DNA from 2 places in the Rhizobium sp. SEMIA 4085 genome. Region 2 is predicted to be linked to the other one. Evidence: riboswitches for the same ligand, from Rfam matches in the RefSeq annotation. Region 2 holds a riboswitch; the other holds the start of a gene.
The links. A riboswitch is a leader RNA that binds a small molecule or an ion and turns the genes downstream of it on or off. The one in region 2 is predicted to bind glycine.

Region 1: linked by a shared signal. The riboswitch ahead of C9413_RS21570 (D-amino acid dehydrogenase) and the one ahead of gcvT (glycine cleavage system aminomethyltransferase GcvT) in region 2 are both predicted to bind glycine.

The regions. Positions count from the first base shown of each region.
Region 1 is NZ_JABEPH010000241.1:565-7,861, reverse strand. Features, by position in the region: gene C9413_RS21585 (glycine C-acetyltransferase) at 1-839, shown strand, start outside; partial or broken gene C9413_RS21580 (heme-binding protein) at 977-1,406, opposite strand; partial or broken gene C9413_RS21575 (malate synthase G) at 1,419-2,543, opposite strand; partial or broken gene C9413_RS34555 (hypothetical protein) at 2,739-2,888, opposite strand; gene C9413_RS21570 (D-amino acid dehydrogenase) at 2,977-4,230, opposite strand; glycine riboswitch at 4,375-4,464, opposite strand; gene C9413_RS21565 (CoA transferase subunit A) at 5,001-5,699, shown strand; gene C9413_RS21560 (3-oxoacid CoA-transferase subunit B) at 5,717-6,346, shown strand; gene C9413_RS21555 (acetyl-CoA C-acetyltransferase) at 6,418-7,297, shown strand, end outside.
Region 2 is NZ_JABEPH010000133.1:5,904-13,200, reverse strand. Features, by position in the region: gene gcvP (aminomethyl-transferring glycine dehydrogenase) at 1-1,711, opposite strand, end outside; gene gcvH (glycine cleavage system protein GcvH) at 1,711-2,073, opposite strand; gene gcvT (glycine cleavage system aminomethyltransferase GcvT) at 2,099-3,235, opposite strand; glycine riboswitch at 3,387-3,479, opposite strand; gene C9413_RS15200 (hypothetical protein) at 3,640-4,023, shown strand; gene C9413_RS15195 (copper chaperone PCu(A)C) at 4,103-5,068, shown strand; gene C9413_RS15190 (hypothetical protein) at 5,126-5,392, opposite strand; gene crcB (fluoride efflux transporter CrcB) at 5,516-5,893, shown strand; gene C9413_RS15180 (RluA family pseudouridine synthase) at 5,981-6,973, shown strand; gene C9413_RS15175 (HAD-IA family hydrolase) at 6,970-7,297, shown strand, end outside.

The DNA of each region.
Region 1 (7,297 bases), on a different contig from region 2:
TGTTTGAAACATTGCTCGGTGAAGAGGACGTGATCATTTCCGATGCGCTTAATCATGCATCGATCATCGACGGCGTGCGGCTTTCGAAGGCGAGGCGCTACCGTTATGCCAACAATGACATGGCGGCGTTGGAAGAGGAGCTCAAGAAGGCGGAAGGCAGCCGGTTCAAGCTGATCGCCACGGATGGCGTGTTCTCGATGGACGGGATTATCGCCAATCTCGGCGGCGTGTGCGATATCGCGGACAAATATGGTGCCATGGTCATGGTGGACGACAGCCACGCGGTGGGGTTCGTAGGCAAACACGGGCGCGGCTCGGCGGAACACTGCGGTGTCGAGGGGAGGGTGGACATCATCACCGGCACACTCGGCAAGGCATTGGGGGGAGCTTCTGGCGGCTATACGTCAGGTAAGTGCGAGCTCGTCGAGTGGCTGCGCCAACGCTCACGGCCATACCTGTTCTCGAACACCCTGATGCCGGCGATAGCAGGGGCTTCGCTTAAGGCTTTCGACATTATCGAAGGCGGCAATACCTTGCGCGAAAAGCTCTACGCCAATGCTGAGCGCTTCCGTTCAAAGATGACAAAGGCCGGTTTCACTCTCGCTGGCGCCGACCATCCCATCATCCCCGTGATGCTCGGCGACGCTTCCATCGCGCAGCAAATGGCGTCGAGGATGCTGACGCGCGGCATCTACGTTATAGGTTTCTCCTTCCCAGTCGTACCCAAGGGCCAGGCGCGCATCCGCACGCAAATGTCTGCAGGGCATTCAAGCGAAGATATCGACAGGGCGGTAGAGGCGTTCACCGAAGTTGGTAAGGAACTTGGAGTCATTCGGTAATCCGCCGAAGAGAAACAACCTGCGCGATGGTTTCCCGCCCTTTCTTGCAGATATTGGATTCGGGAGAGCTGCTTCGGCGCACGCGAGGTATGATTTGCGCACAGTGCCCAGTTGTGAACCGTTCTCAAGCGTACCCCTCAGCTTGGCTGGACCACCAAGCCGACTGCCTCGACGGCCGCGATGGCCACTGCCTCGTCGTTGTCAGAAGTGTCTCCAGTAATGCCTACCGCGCCCAGCAACGCTCCATTTGCATCACGCACGAGTACGCCGCCTGGCACAGGCACTATTCTGCCGCCAGACACGGCGTTGAGGCCAGCAACAAAATGAGGGCGCTCGGCTGACGCCTTGTCAAGCCAGCGGGAACCGAATCCGACGGCGAGCGCGCCGTAGGCCTTTCCAAAGGCGATGTCGAATCGGAGCATCGAAGCGCCATCCTGCTTCTGAAAAGCTATGAGATGACCGTCCGCATCAAGAACCCAGCCGACCAAAGTTTTTAGCTCTTTCGCGCCAGCCCTGGAGAAGGTCTCTAATGATCTCGGCCGCGCGTTCCAGGTTCAATGTTGTCATTTCTGCATTTCCTTAAGAGTTGGTGTTCCGACGTGCCTTAAGCTCCAGCCTGCGTGCATGCAGCACTGGTTCTGTATAACCGCTAGGCTGATTCCGGCCATTGAAGATCAGGTCCCGTGCGGCCTTGAAGGCGCTGGAGTTTTCAACGTCAGGCGTCATGGACATGTACAGCGGATCTCCAGCATTCTGACGGTCCACGACGGTCGCCATCCGTTTCAAAGTCTCCAATACCTGCTCGTGCGTGCAGACGTGGTGATGGATCCAGTTAGCGATATGTTGCGAGGAAATGCGGCAGGTCGCACGGTCCTCGATCAATCCAACATTGTTGATGTCGGGGATCTTGGAGCCGCCGATACCCTGGTCGATCCAGCGCACCACGTAACCGAGGATGGACTGACAGTTGTTGTCGAGCTCCTTCTGACGGCCTTCAGTGTGCAATCCAGCTTGGCAGCGATCGGCACGGTAAGGATGTCGTCAAGCCCCGCACGCTCACGCTTCTTCAGCGTGCGCCGGACAGTGCGGACGTCGACCTTGTGGTAATGCGTGGCGTGCAGTGTCGCGGCAATCGGTGAGGGCACCCACGCGGTGTTCGCTCCGGCCATCGGATGAGCGATCTTCTGCTCGAGCATGGCGGCCATTAGGTCCGGCATGGGCCACATGCCCTTCCCGATCTGCGCTCGGCCGTCAAGCCCGCAGGCGAACCCGATGTCGACGTTCCAATTTTCGTAGGCGCAGATCCACGGCGAGTCTTTCATGTCCGCTTTTCGGATCATCGGGCCGGCTTCCATCGAGGTGTGAATCTCGTCGCCGGTCCGGTCGAGGAAACCCGTGTTAATGAAGACGATGCGCTTCCTCGCCGCGCGGATGCATTCCTTGAGGTTCACCGTTGTGCGACGCTTCGTCCATGAGGCCCATCTTGATGGGATCGGGCGCCATGCCCAGTGCCTGCTCGACCCGGCTTAAAAGCTCCACCGCGAAGGCGACTTCCTCTGGCCCGTGCATCTTCGGCTTTACCGCATACATGGATCCGGCGGGCGAGTTGGCGTGGCACCCGCCCCTCCCGCCGATGTCGTGCCGCGCAATCGCTGCCGTCACCATCGCGTCCCTAATACCTTCCGGTATTTCGTCTATAAGCGCAAGCTCGCAACTGATGTCGAATACACCAGCGCGGACGGCAATCGGTTCATGCTGTGTGCCCGCTCTCTGCTCCTGGTGCGCAACGTCGGCCACCTGATGACCAATCCTGCGGTGCTCGACCGGGATGGAAGCGATATCGCCGATCTCAGTGAGAAAAGCCTTGTACTTGGCAAGGTCTTTCGGCGCGCCATTGCGGCGGTACCAATGGTCGATCTTCTCTTGAATATCTTCACGGACCCTCAGGAGTTCGCGGTTGCGGGGGCTGAGAGCGTGCACGATCGACGAAAACGACGTCCAGAAGGCGGAGTTGCCAATCCCCGTGCCGGGCAACGCCTCGTCCCGCATGAAGTCGTGGAGCTCCCGAACGACCTGCAATCCCGCGATCTCGATACGCTCCGCCGAGTGAACAGAGATTTCCATAGTTCCTCCTGCACTATGCGGTCAGCCGCATGTCGACGGGAAATTCTTTGGTTACAGCCTCAGCGATCATGGCAGCTGTCGCCGCCGACAGCGTCCATCCGAGATGTCCGTGGCCGGTGTTGTAGAACACCCCATTCAGCCGTCCTTTTCCGACCCGGGGCATCATATTGGGCGTCATGGGCCGGAGGCCTGCCCAAGGCACGACCTTGTTTGTTGTAATTCCCGGAAAGAGCGTGCGCGTCCAGTCAACGAGCGGCCGGACGCGGTCTTCCCTGATGTCGCGGTTGAGCCCGTTGAACTCGGCGGTTCCCGCCACACGAAACCGTGACATTCCTAGCCTACTGGTGACGATCTTGGCGCGGTCATCGAGAATACTCACCCACGGCGCAGAGTTCTGCGACAGCTCGTCCTCCAGATGAGCGGTTATCGAGTATCCCTTGACGGGATAGATGTTAAGCCGATCTCCAAGCATCGAGGCAAAATTCCGGCTGCTCGTGCCCGCGCAAACGACAATGCCGTCCGCCTCGATGATCTCCGAAGGAGCGCTCCCTGAAGCCATCCCTGCGGCGTAAGCAACGTGGAACCGATCACGCCTTTCCACCCGGGTTACGCTCGCATCGTACAGGAAAGTCGCCCCTTTTCGCTCACAGATCCGGGCCAGCCCTGTCGTGTACTTGTGGATGTCCCCGGTAGAATCGGACGGGGTGTAGAAGCCCCCATAAAAGGCGCCGGTGAGGGCAGGTTCAATCGACTGGATTTCCTCCGTGGTCACTGGCCTTCTGTCCAGACCGCCCTCTACCAACATCTCGTTGACCTTGGCGGCATGATCATAGCCTGACTTGTCGTAATATACATGAAGGATCCCGCGACGTACGTGATCGAAATCTATTCCCTCGCGCTCTGCGATCTCGAACATGTGCTTCCGCGCGGCGATGGCAAGCCGCGTTGTGGAAACGGTGTTTTCGCGATAACGCGAGATGTTCGAAACGAATTCCGCCAGCCAGCTGTACTTGTGCCATGTCGGGGTAGGATTCATTAGGAGGGGAGCGTCGCGATGTGTCATCCACTTGATGCCCTTGAATATGGTCGACCAGTGGTTCCAGACTTCCGCGTTGCTCGCAGAGAGTTGTCCACCGTTCGCAAAAGACGTCTCCATTGCGGCATATCGCTGCTTCTCCACGACAGTAACGTCGTGGCCCGCTTGAAGAAGGGCGTAGGCTGTCGATACGCCGGTGATGCCGGCGCCAATCACAATAATCTTGGGCATTTTCAGGCCTCCAAAAGACAAAGGGTGCAGGGAGTAAAGCCTGCGGCTGATCCCCAAATCTGTCAGTTTACCTGAGAGCTTGGCCGACGTCGCAAGGTCGGCGTTCCCCTTCGGTGGATGCTCTGGGCATCTCTCTCCAGATCGTTCGACAGGACGGTCTTCTTTGCCTGAGAGTTTCCTTGGGGGGTTGCTCCGTCGGCGTCGGCTGGCGCCGATCTCTCCCGTCTAGTCTTTTGAACATCCCATTTTTACTAGAGAGTTTTGCATCGTCACCGACAATCTCTTTTCGGAATTGAAACGTGGGGATCAAAACCACGTGCTTTTGAAATACCGTCCATTTGGACAGATAATTCGGATCCACCGATCGAGATAGACGTGCCTACTCTATGCAGCACGGCGAAACGACCTTTGATGGTGGCCTCGTTCGCTGAGAGACGGATCCGCTTGAATTTAAATGGATGCACGCCGGCATTGGGGGCGAGCTCTGGTATTTAAACGAGCACTACCCCTGCGGATGCTCCAAGATCTGTCGCGCCGCTTGCTGTGACTGCTTAAACAATGTCCTTGGTCGTCGCCCAATGGTTGAGCATGCAAGGACCCCTTTCTTTTAGTGTTTGTCTCATTAAGCTTTAACGTCGAATAGTCGCTCATTCGGGCACGACGAATGAGAACAAACGCATCAAAAGATTTTTTTTAAAACAGTTGTTGCACATCGGTCTGAAACCTGCAAAATAAATCGTAAGCCGCAAAAGGGAACCCATGGGGAGCTTATGAACATAATCTTTGACAACCCGCATTCAGCACTTGAAGGGCTTCTATTCGACGGGATGTTTATCGCGGCAGGTGGTTTTGGCCTTTGCGGCATTCCGGAGCTGTTGATCGACGCGATCCGTGAGGCTGGCACCAAGGACTTGACGATCGCCTCGAACAATTGCGGTGTCGACGACTTCGGTCTCGGCGTGCTGCTGAAGACCAAGCAGATCAGGAAGATGATCTCGTCTTATGTCGGCGAGAACGCCGAGTTCATGCGGCAGTACCTGAGCGGCGAACTGGAACTGGAGTTCAACCCGCAGGGGACGCTGGCCGAGCGTATGCGTGCCGGCGGCGCCGGCATTGCCGGGTTCTATACGAAGACAGGCGTCGGCACTGTGGTTGCCGAGGGCAAGGAACAGAAGACCTTCAACGGCGAGACCTATGTTCTCGAGACCGGGATTGTCGCGGACCTGTCGATCGTCAAGGCCTGGAAGGCGGATACATCCGGCAACCTCGTCTTCCGCAAGACGGCCCGCAACTTCAATCCGCCGGCCGCCACCTGCGGCAGGATTTGCGTCGCCGAAGTCGAGGAAATCGTGCCAGTCGGCAGCCTCGATCCCGACCATATCCACGTGCCGGGGATCTATGTGCATCGCCTGCTCCAGGGCCAGCACGAGAAACGCATCGAACAGCGCACCACGCGCGCGGCGGCTTGAAGGAAGGGGAGAGAGACATGGCCTGGGACAGGAACCAGATGGCGGCGCGGGCTGCCCGTGAACTCGAAGACGGCACTTACGTCAATCTCGGCATCGGCATTCCGACGCTGGTCGCCAATTATATTCCCGAAGGCGTCCATGTGACGCTGCAGTCGGAGAACGGCCTGCTCGGCATCGGTCCCTTTCCGACGGACGACCAGATCGATGCCGACCTGATCAATGCCGGCAAGCAGACGGTGACGGCGCTGGCGCATTCGGCCTTCTTCGACTCGGCGCAGAGCTTTGCAATGATCCGCGGCGGCAAGATCGCCATGGCAATCCTTGGCGCCATGGAAGTGTCCGAGAACGGCGACCTCGCCAACTGGATGATCCCCGGCAAACTCGTCAAGGGCATGGGCGGCGCCATGGATCTCGTTGCCGGCGTCAAGCGGGTGGTCGTCGTCATGGACCACACCAACAAGGCCGGCGAATCCAAGGTGCTGAAGGCATGCACCCTGCCGCTGACCGGACAGAGCGTCGTCGATCGGATCATCACCAATCTGGGTGTGCTCGACGTCGTCGATGGCGGACTGAAGCTGGTCGAGCTTGCTGAGGGCGTGACCGACAGCGAGATCCGCAGCGCCACCGAGGCGACCATCGTCAACTAGGCCTGCGGCTTATTGCCGAGACGCTGGAGCCGGCCTCTGCCGGCTTCGCACGGATCATAGAGGAGACCACCATGAGCACCCCATCGATCGTCATCGCCCGCGCCGCCCGCACCGCGGTCGGGTCCTTCAACGGCGCGTTCAGCAACACGCCGGCACATGAGCTCGGCGCCGCTGTCATCAAGGGCGTGCTCGAGCGCGCCGGCGTCGAGGCGGGTGAGGTCGATGAGGTGATCCTCGGCCAGGTGCTGCAGGCCGGCGAGGGCCAGAACCCGGCGCGCCAGGCGGCGATCAAGGCCGGCCTCCCGCAGGAAGCGACCGCCTGGGGCATGAACCAGCTTTGCGGCTCGGGTCTTCGCGCCGTGGCGCTCGGCATGCAGCAGATCGCATCCGGCGATGCAGACATCATTATTGCCGGCGGCATGGAGTCGATGTCGATGGCGCCGCATTGCGCACACCTGCGTGGCGGCGTGAAGATGGGCGACTTCAAGATGATCGACACGATGATCAAGGACGGCCTGACCGACGCCTTCTACGGCTACCACATGGGCATTACCGCCGAGAACGTCGCGCGCCAGTGGCAGCTCAGCCGCGAGGAGCAGGACACCTTCGCACTCGCCTCGCAGAACAAGGCGGAAGCGGCACAGAAGGCGGGACGCTTCGCCGATGAGATCGTTCCGTTCATCGTCAAGACCCGCAAGGGTGACGTCAGCGTCGACCAGGATGAATATATCCGCCATGGCGCCACGCTCGACCAGATGACCAAGCTGCGTCCGGCCTTCGACAAGCAAGGAACCGTGACCGCCGGCAACGCATCCGGCCTCAATGATGGTGCCGCCGCCCCCCTGTTGATGACCGAGGCGCAGGCTTCCAAGCGTGGCATCCAGCCGCTCGCCCGCATCATCTCCTGGGCAACCGCCGGCGTCGATCCGCAGGTCATGGGCACCGGCCCGA
Region 2 (7,297 bases):
CCTGCGCGCCGGAATTTGGCTGCATGGAGAAGGCGTCATAGCCGGTCACGGCGCAGAGTTTTTCCGTCAGATCGTCGATCATGTCGCGGTAGCCGAGCGCCTGATCGGCCGGAGCATAAGGATGGATATCCGAAAACTCCGGCCAGGTGATAGGCAGCATTTCCGCCGTGGCGTTCAGCTTCATGGTGCAGGAGCCGAGCGGGATCATCGCGCGGTCGAGCGCGAGGTCGCGGTCGGAGAGCCGGCGGATGTAGCGGGTCATTTCGCTCTCGGCGCGATTCATGTGGAAGATCGGATGCGTCAGATATTCGCTGGTGCGCAGCAGATCCGTCGGCAGGCGGTAGCCCGGCTCGAAATCGGCGACGGCGAAATTGCCGCCGAAGGCGCGCCAGGCGGCTTCGAGCGTCGCGGGGCGCGTGCGCTCATCGAGGCTCATGCCGATCTTGGTCGTGCCAACTTTGCGCAGGTTGATACCTTCGCCGACGGCCGCGCGCAGGATGAGGCCCTGCATGTGGCCGACATCGACAGTGAGCGTGTCGAAGAAGGTTTCGGGCTCTATCCTGTAGCCTAGCTTTTCTAGGCCCTTAGCCATCAGCACGGCCTTCTGGTGGACCTGCTGGGCGATCGCCTTGATGCCCTTGGGACCGTGGAAAACCGCATACATCGAGGCCATGACGGCGAGCAGCACCTGCGCGGTGCAGATGTTCGACGTTGCCTTTTCGCGGCGGATATGCTGTTCGCGGGTCTGCAGCGACAGCCGGTAGGCGCGATTGCCGCGGGCGTCGACCGAGACGCCGACGAGACGGCCGGGCATGGAGCGCTTGTGCGCATCCTTGACCGACATATAGGCGGCATGCGGTCCGCCGTAGCCGACCGGAACGCCGAAGCGCTGCGACGAGCCGATCGCAATATCGGCGCCCATTTCGCCCGGCGACTTCAGAAGCGTCAGTGCGAGGATATCGGCCGCGACAATGGCGATCGCGCCCGTCTGGTGCAGGCGAGAGACCAGGGCGGTGAAATCGTGCACGTGGCCGTGCGTGCCCGGATACTGGAAGATGGCGCCAAAGACGTCCACCGGATCGAGATCCTTGAAGGGGTCACCGACGATGACGGTCCAGCCGAGCGGTTCGGCGCGAGTCTGGATGAGCGCGATCGTCTGCGGATGGCAGGCGGCATCGACGAAGAATGCCTTGGCCTTAGACTTCGCGACCCGCTCGGCAATCGCCATGCCTTCGGCAGCAGCGGTCGCTTCGTCGAGAAGCGAAGCGTTGGCGACGTCGAGACCAGTCAGGTCGCAGATCATCGTCTGGTAGTTCAAGAGCGCTTCCAGACGGCCCTGACTGATCTCCGGCTGGTAAGGCGTGTAGGCCGTGTACCAGGCCGGGTTTTCGAGGATGGTGCGCTGAATGACCGGCGGCGTGATGGTGCCGTAATAGCCTTGGCCGATCAGCGAAACGAGGACCTTGTTCTTGTTGGCGGTCTCGCGCAGCTTGTCGAGCGCCTCGCGCTCCGTCATCGCCGCGCCCCAGGCAAGCGCCGCCCTCTGGCGGATCGCAGACGGCACGGTCGCGTCGATGAGGCTGTCGAGGCTGTTGTAGCCGACGACGTTCAGCATGTCGCTCATTTCGGCCGGCGACGGGCCAATATGACGGCGGTTGGCGAAGTCGTAGGGCTGGTAGTCGGTAAACTGGAATTCTGTCGGCGTCGTCATTACGCGGTGAACTCCTTATAGGCCGCTTCGTCAAGCAGGCCATCGGCATCGGCCGGATTCTTGAGCTTCAGCTTGAAGAACCAGCCGGCGCCCTGCGGGTCGGAATTGACCAGCGACGGATCGGCAGTGATCGCTTCGTTGACTTCGGTGATCTCGCCATCGAGCGGACAATAGACTTCCGAGGCAGCCTTCACGGATTCGACGGTGGCCGCATCGTCATTCTTGGAAAAGGTCGCGCCCACTTCCGGCAATTCGACGAAAACGAGGTCGCCGAGCTGTTCGACTGCATAATTCGTAATGCCGACCGTCGCCACGCCGTCTTCGAGCTTCAGCCATTCATGTTCTTCGGTAAATTTCAGCATGGTTTTGTTCCTCTCTGGAAATATCTTAGCGTTTGTAGGTCGGCGTGATGAAGGGCAGGGCGGCGACCGTAGCGGGGAGATACTTGCCGCGTACCTCAGCGTAAATTTGGGTGCCAACGGCGGCATGCGAAACCGGCACATAGCCCATGGCAACCGGGCCTTCGACACTCGGGCCGAAGCCGCCCGAAGTGACCTCGCCGATCTCGGTCTTGCCTTCGGCATCCGCATAGAGCTTGGAATGCCCGCGCACCGGCGCCTTGCCTTCCGGCTTCAGGCCGACGCGGCGGCGTGTGGCACCATTATCGAGTTCGCCGAGAATGCGTGCTGCACCCGGAAAGTCCCCAGCGCGCGCTCCGCCCGTCCTGCGGGCCTTCTGCATGGCCCATTCGAGCGCCGCCTCGACCGGCGTTGTGGTGGTGTCGATGTCGTTGCCGTAGAGGCAGAGTCCGGCCTCCAGACGCAGCGAATCGCGGGCGCCGAGCCCGATCGGCTGCGCATCGGGATGTTCGAGCAACCGCCTGGCGACATCCTCCGCCTTGTTAGTGGGTACGGAGATCTCGAAGCCGTCCTCGCCGCTGTAGCCGGAGCGGGAGACGAGACAGGATACGTCGTGCAAGCGGCAGTGGCGCACGTCCATGAACTTCATCGCGGCGACATCCGCCCAGAGTTCGGCCAGCACGGCGACGGCGCGCGGACCTTGCAGCGCGACTAACGCGCGGTCGAGAAGGCTTATGTCGCAGCGGTCGCCGATGTGCTTTTGCATGTGCGCGCCATCGGCCTCCTTGCAGGCGGCGTTGACGACGACGAAGAGATGGTCATCGAGATGGGTGATCATCAAGTCGTCGAGGATGCCGCCGTTTTCGTCGGTGAAGAAGCCGTAGCGCTGGCGGCCTTCGGCGAGGCCGAGAATGTCGACCGGTACGAGGCTTTCGAGTGCGAGGGCGGCATCTTCGTATCTGCCGGACTTCGCCCTCACGACGACCTGACCCATGTGGGAGACGTCGAAGAGGCCGGCGCCGGCGCGCGTCTGCAGGTGTTCCTTCAGCACGCCGGCCGAATACTGAACGGGCATCTCATAGCCTGCGAAAGGCACCATGCGGGCACCGAGCGAAAGATGCAGCGCGTGTAGCGGAGTTTTCTTGAGGGCAGCAGTATCGTCCAACGACGCCTCCGGGGTTTGCGCGTGGAATTCCATGCGCGGGCTCAATCAGAAGGCGCGGCTACGCCTTGCTTTCGAGCCCCCTCTGTCCCTGTGCCTGAGATTGTTATCCCTTCGGCGAGCGTTTCGAGAACGCTTCTCTCCAGAGTTCCGTCTGCCCTTGCTGGTCCTTTGGCCTGAGAGTTTCCGGGGCGGTTGCTCCTTCGGCACCGGCCGTCTGTAGACCGGATTCTCCCAACAGGGTTGCGGCAATTATCCGGCGGAGCAGGCTCTTGGCAAGGGGGAATGTCGCCGCCGAACAAATTTTTGTCGCGCCGTCTTTCGACAAAGTGTTGAACTGCGTCAAATGGACTTTTGCTTTTTTCGGATAAAGTGCTTAATCGCGAAATCCGCTAATGAGGATCCAGATGATGAAAACGGGCCGAAACGCTGGCATGCTGACGCGCATTCTCTGTGCGCTGAGCTTGCTTATGCTTGGCCTTGCGCATCAGGCGCCGCAGGCGGCTGCGGCGGATGCGGACTATAATAGCGCCGCATACGTCCTGCCGGACGGCACCCAGGCCTCGCTTTGCGTGACCGCGACGGACAGCGGCGGCAAGAGGGCCCCTCTGAAGCCGAATTGCGAAGTCTGCCGGCTTACGGCTTTCGTCATCCTGCCGGTGCCGGATAACGGCTCCTGGCTGCATCTCGAGTTCGCGACGCTGCATAACCCCCCGGTTGTTGCGGACACCCCCATCGGGGTGCACGCCGTCGAACGGCCGAAGTCCAGGGCACCGCCGGTTCTGGCCTGATCTCCAGCCACCACCGAAATGACACGACAATGCCGATGCGCCAGCCATTTGCGAGCTGCAGCCGGCGAGGAGATACCCGATGGAGACAATCAAGACACTCAGCGCTGCCGCTCTGGTTTTCGCAGCCGCATTCACGGCAGCGCAGGCGCATGTCACCTTTCTTGATCCGGAAGCCCCACAGGAAAAGACGTTCCTGGCAACGCTGCAGGTACCGCATGGCTGTGACGGCAAGCCCACCAACGAAGTGCAGGTGAAACTGCCGGAAGGCTTTGTATTTGCCAAGCCGCAGCCGAAGGCCGGCTGGGAACTTGAAGTGATCAAGGGCGACTATCAGAAGACCTACGACAATCACGGCACCAAGGTGAAATCCGGCGCAGTCGAAATACGCTGGAAGGGCGGCAACCTCTCGGACGATTTTTACGATACCTTCGTGATCCAAGGCAAGGTTTCGGGCGTGGATGCCGGAACATCGCTCGCCTTTCCGGTGAAGCAGCTTTGCGGCGATGCGGCCGAGGCATGGGACCAGCTCGCAACCGATGGCGGCGATCCCCATAGGCTTAAGAGCCCTGCGCCGTTGCTGAAGGTCATTGCCGGTGACGACAATGGCCATGATCACGGCGACATGGCCGGGATGGACATGAATGCTGCAGCAGGCGGCACTATAACACTCGGCGACCTCGAAATCTCCGGCGCATTTTCGAAGGCAATGCTGCCCGGCCAGCCAGTCGGCGGTGGCTTCCTTACTGTCAAGAATAACGGCAAGACCGACGACAAGCTCGTCGTCGTTTCCTCGCCTTCCGCGGGCGAAGTTCAGATGCACGAAATGGCCATGCAGAACAATGTCATGAAGATGCGTGAACTGAAGGATGGGATTGTTATTCCGGCGGGTGGGACGGTGAAGCTAGCGCCTGGCGGCCTGCATCTGATGTTCCAGAAGGTGAAGGCGCCTTTCAAGCAGGGTGAGAGCGTGCCGGTGACGCTCACCTTTGAGAAGGCGGGCAAGATCGACGTGACGTTGAAGGTTCTCTCGGCCCAGGGAAAATAACCAGCAAACGGCCTGCGGCAGTCGCCGCGGGCCATTTGCGTTCCAAAGGTGAGAAATTCAAAAATCCTCGTAGGATTTCAATGCCTGCTGCAATCCTGCCTGCGGTTGCTTGTTGCCCTTGGCCATCAGGTCGAGCGCCACTTCGGTCGACTGAATAATGCTTGCCGTTTCGCTCAGCTCCTGATCATGTCGGCCCTTGAGCTGACGGTCTGCGATCCGGCGCGCGTCCTTTGCCGCCATGCTCGTCGGCACGCGGGGAGCAATCCTCAGCGTTTCGAATGCGGCGGCGGCCGTGCTCGCGGATATGGTGACGACCTGTGTCATAGGACGTTTGATACACATCGCCGGTTCGTGCGCGGCTAAGGAAACCATTCGCATTTTAATTGAACGGTGGGATTTCTTCTCATCCAATTGGAAACGGTCAATTCGTCAGGTAAAACCAGAACGATGATCCAGGCTCTTCTTGTCGGCGCCGGCGGCGCTATCGGCTCGCTTTTGAGATATTATGTCGGCCAATGGTCGCTGCGGCTCCTGGGGCCCGGCTTTCCGTGGGGCACGCTGATTGTCAACATCGTTGGCTGTTTCGCGATTGGCGTTTTTGCCGAAATGATCGCGCGCCGGTTCAACGCCTCCGTCGAGATGCGCCTGCTGCTTATCACCGGCTTCCTCGGCGGCTTTACGACCTTTTCGGCCTTTTCTCTGGATGCGATATCGCTTTTCGAGCGGGGCGAGGCAGTCGCCGGCGGACTTTACGTCGCCGCAAGCGTCGGGCTTTCGATTGCCTCTGTCATGGCTGGTCTAGCGCTTGTGCGCGCTTTGATCTGAAAGGCAGTTTCCGCGCGAAGAAAAATGCTCTAAAGCCACCGGCAACAGCCGCGCATGGCGCGCCCAAGATTTTCCGAAAGAACAAGAATGGCCGGAATCGAACATATCAAGGTGGATGCCGACGAGGCGGGAATGCGGCTCGACCGGTGGTTCAAGATCCATTTCCCTGGCCTCGGCTTCGGCCAGCTTCAGAAGCTCCTGCGTTCGGGCCAGGTCCGCGTTGACGGTGGACGCGTAAAGACCGACGCGCGTGTGCAGCCGGGCCAGATGGTTCGCGTGCCGCCGCTCGATGTCGATGCGAAGGTCAAGAGTGGTCCGATCGCCGGGAAGGATCTGAAGCATTCCAGCGATCACCAACTACTTCAGCGTATGGTGCTGCATGAGGACGACAAGGTGATCGTGCTCAACAAGCCCGCTGGACTTGCCGTGCAGGGCGGTTCCGGTCTGACCCGTCATATCGACCAGATGCTGGAGGCCTGGACGAGCCCGAAGGGCGAGAAGCCGCGGCTCGTGCATCGGCTTGACCGCGACACATCGGGCGTGCTCGTCATTGCCCGCACACGTGGTGCCGCTCAGAAGCTGACGGCTGCCTTTCGCGAACGCGACACCAAGAAGACCTACTGGTCGTTGGTGAAGGGCGTGCCACGCAAGCATGAGGACAAGATCTCCACATGGCTCGTCAAGGAAGCGACTGCCGACGGCGATCGCATGCGCATTGCCAAGCACGGCGAGGAGGGTGCGGATCATGCCGTGTCCTACTACCGCGTCATCGAAACGGCGGCGCAAAACCTGGCCTGGCTCGAGATGGAGCCATATACCGGCCGTACGCATCAGCTTCGTGTTCATGCGCTGCATATCGGCCATCCGATCATCGGCGATCCAAAATACTTCATCGACGACCCGAACTGGGACTTTCCCGGCGGCATCCAGAAGCGACTGCACCTGCATGCCCGTCATATCGACATCCCGCATCCTGCAGGCGGACGCCTGCGCATCACAGCGCCGCTGCCGCCGCATATGGTGCAGACCTGGAACCTTCTTGGCCTTGATCTTGCCGGTGCGGAGAGGATTGACGAATGAAGCTTGTTCTCTTCGATTGCGACGGCACGTTGGTCGACAGTGCCGCCCTGATACATGAGGTGATGGCCAGAACCTTCGTTCAATTCGGTCATTCACGGCCGGATCTTTCCAGCACCAAATCGATCATCGGTCTGACGCTCGACATTGCGATTGCCCGCATGCAGGGCAAGCTGCATGTCGATGACGAGGCGATCGCCATGACGGCTCACTACAAGTCGATCTACATGAATGTCAGGCAGGAGCCCGGCATGGATGTGCCCCTTTTCGCCGGAATAAAGCCGATGATAGACGGGCTTGCCGCACGGGAAGACATCCTGATCGGCG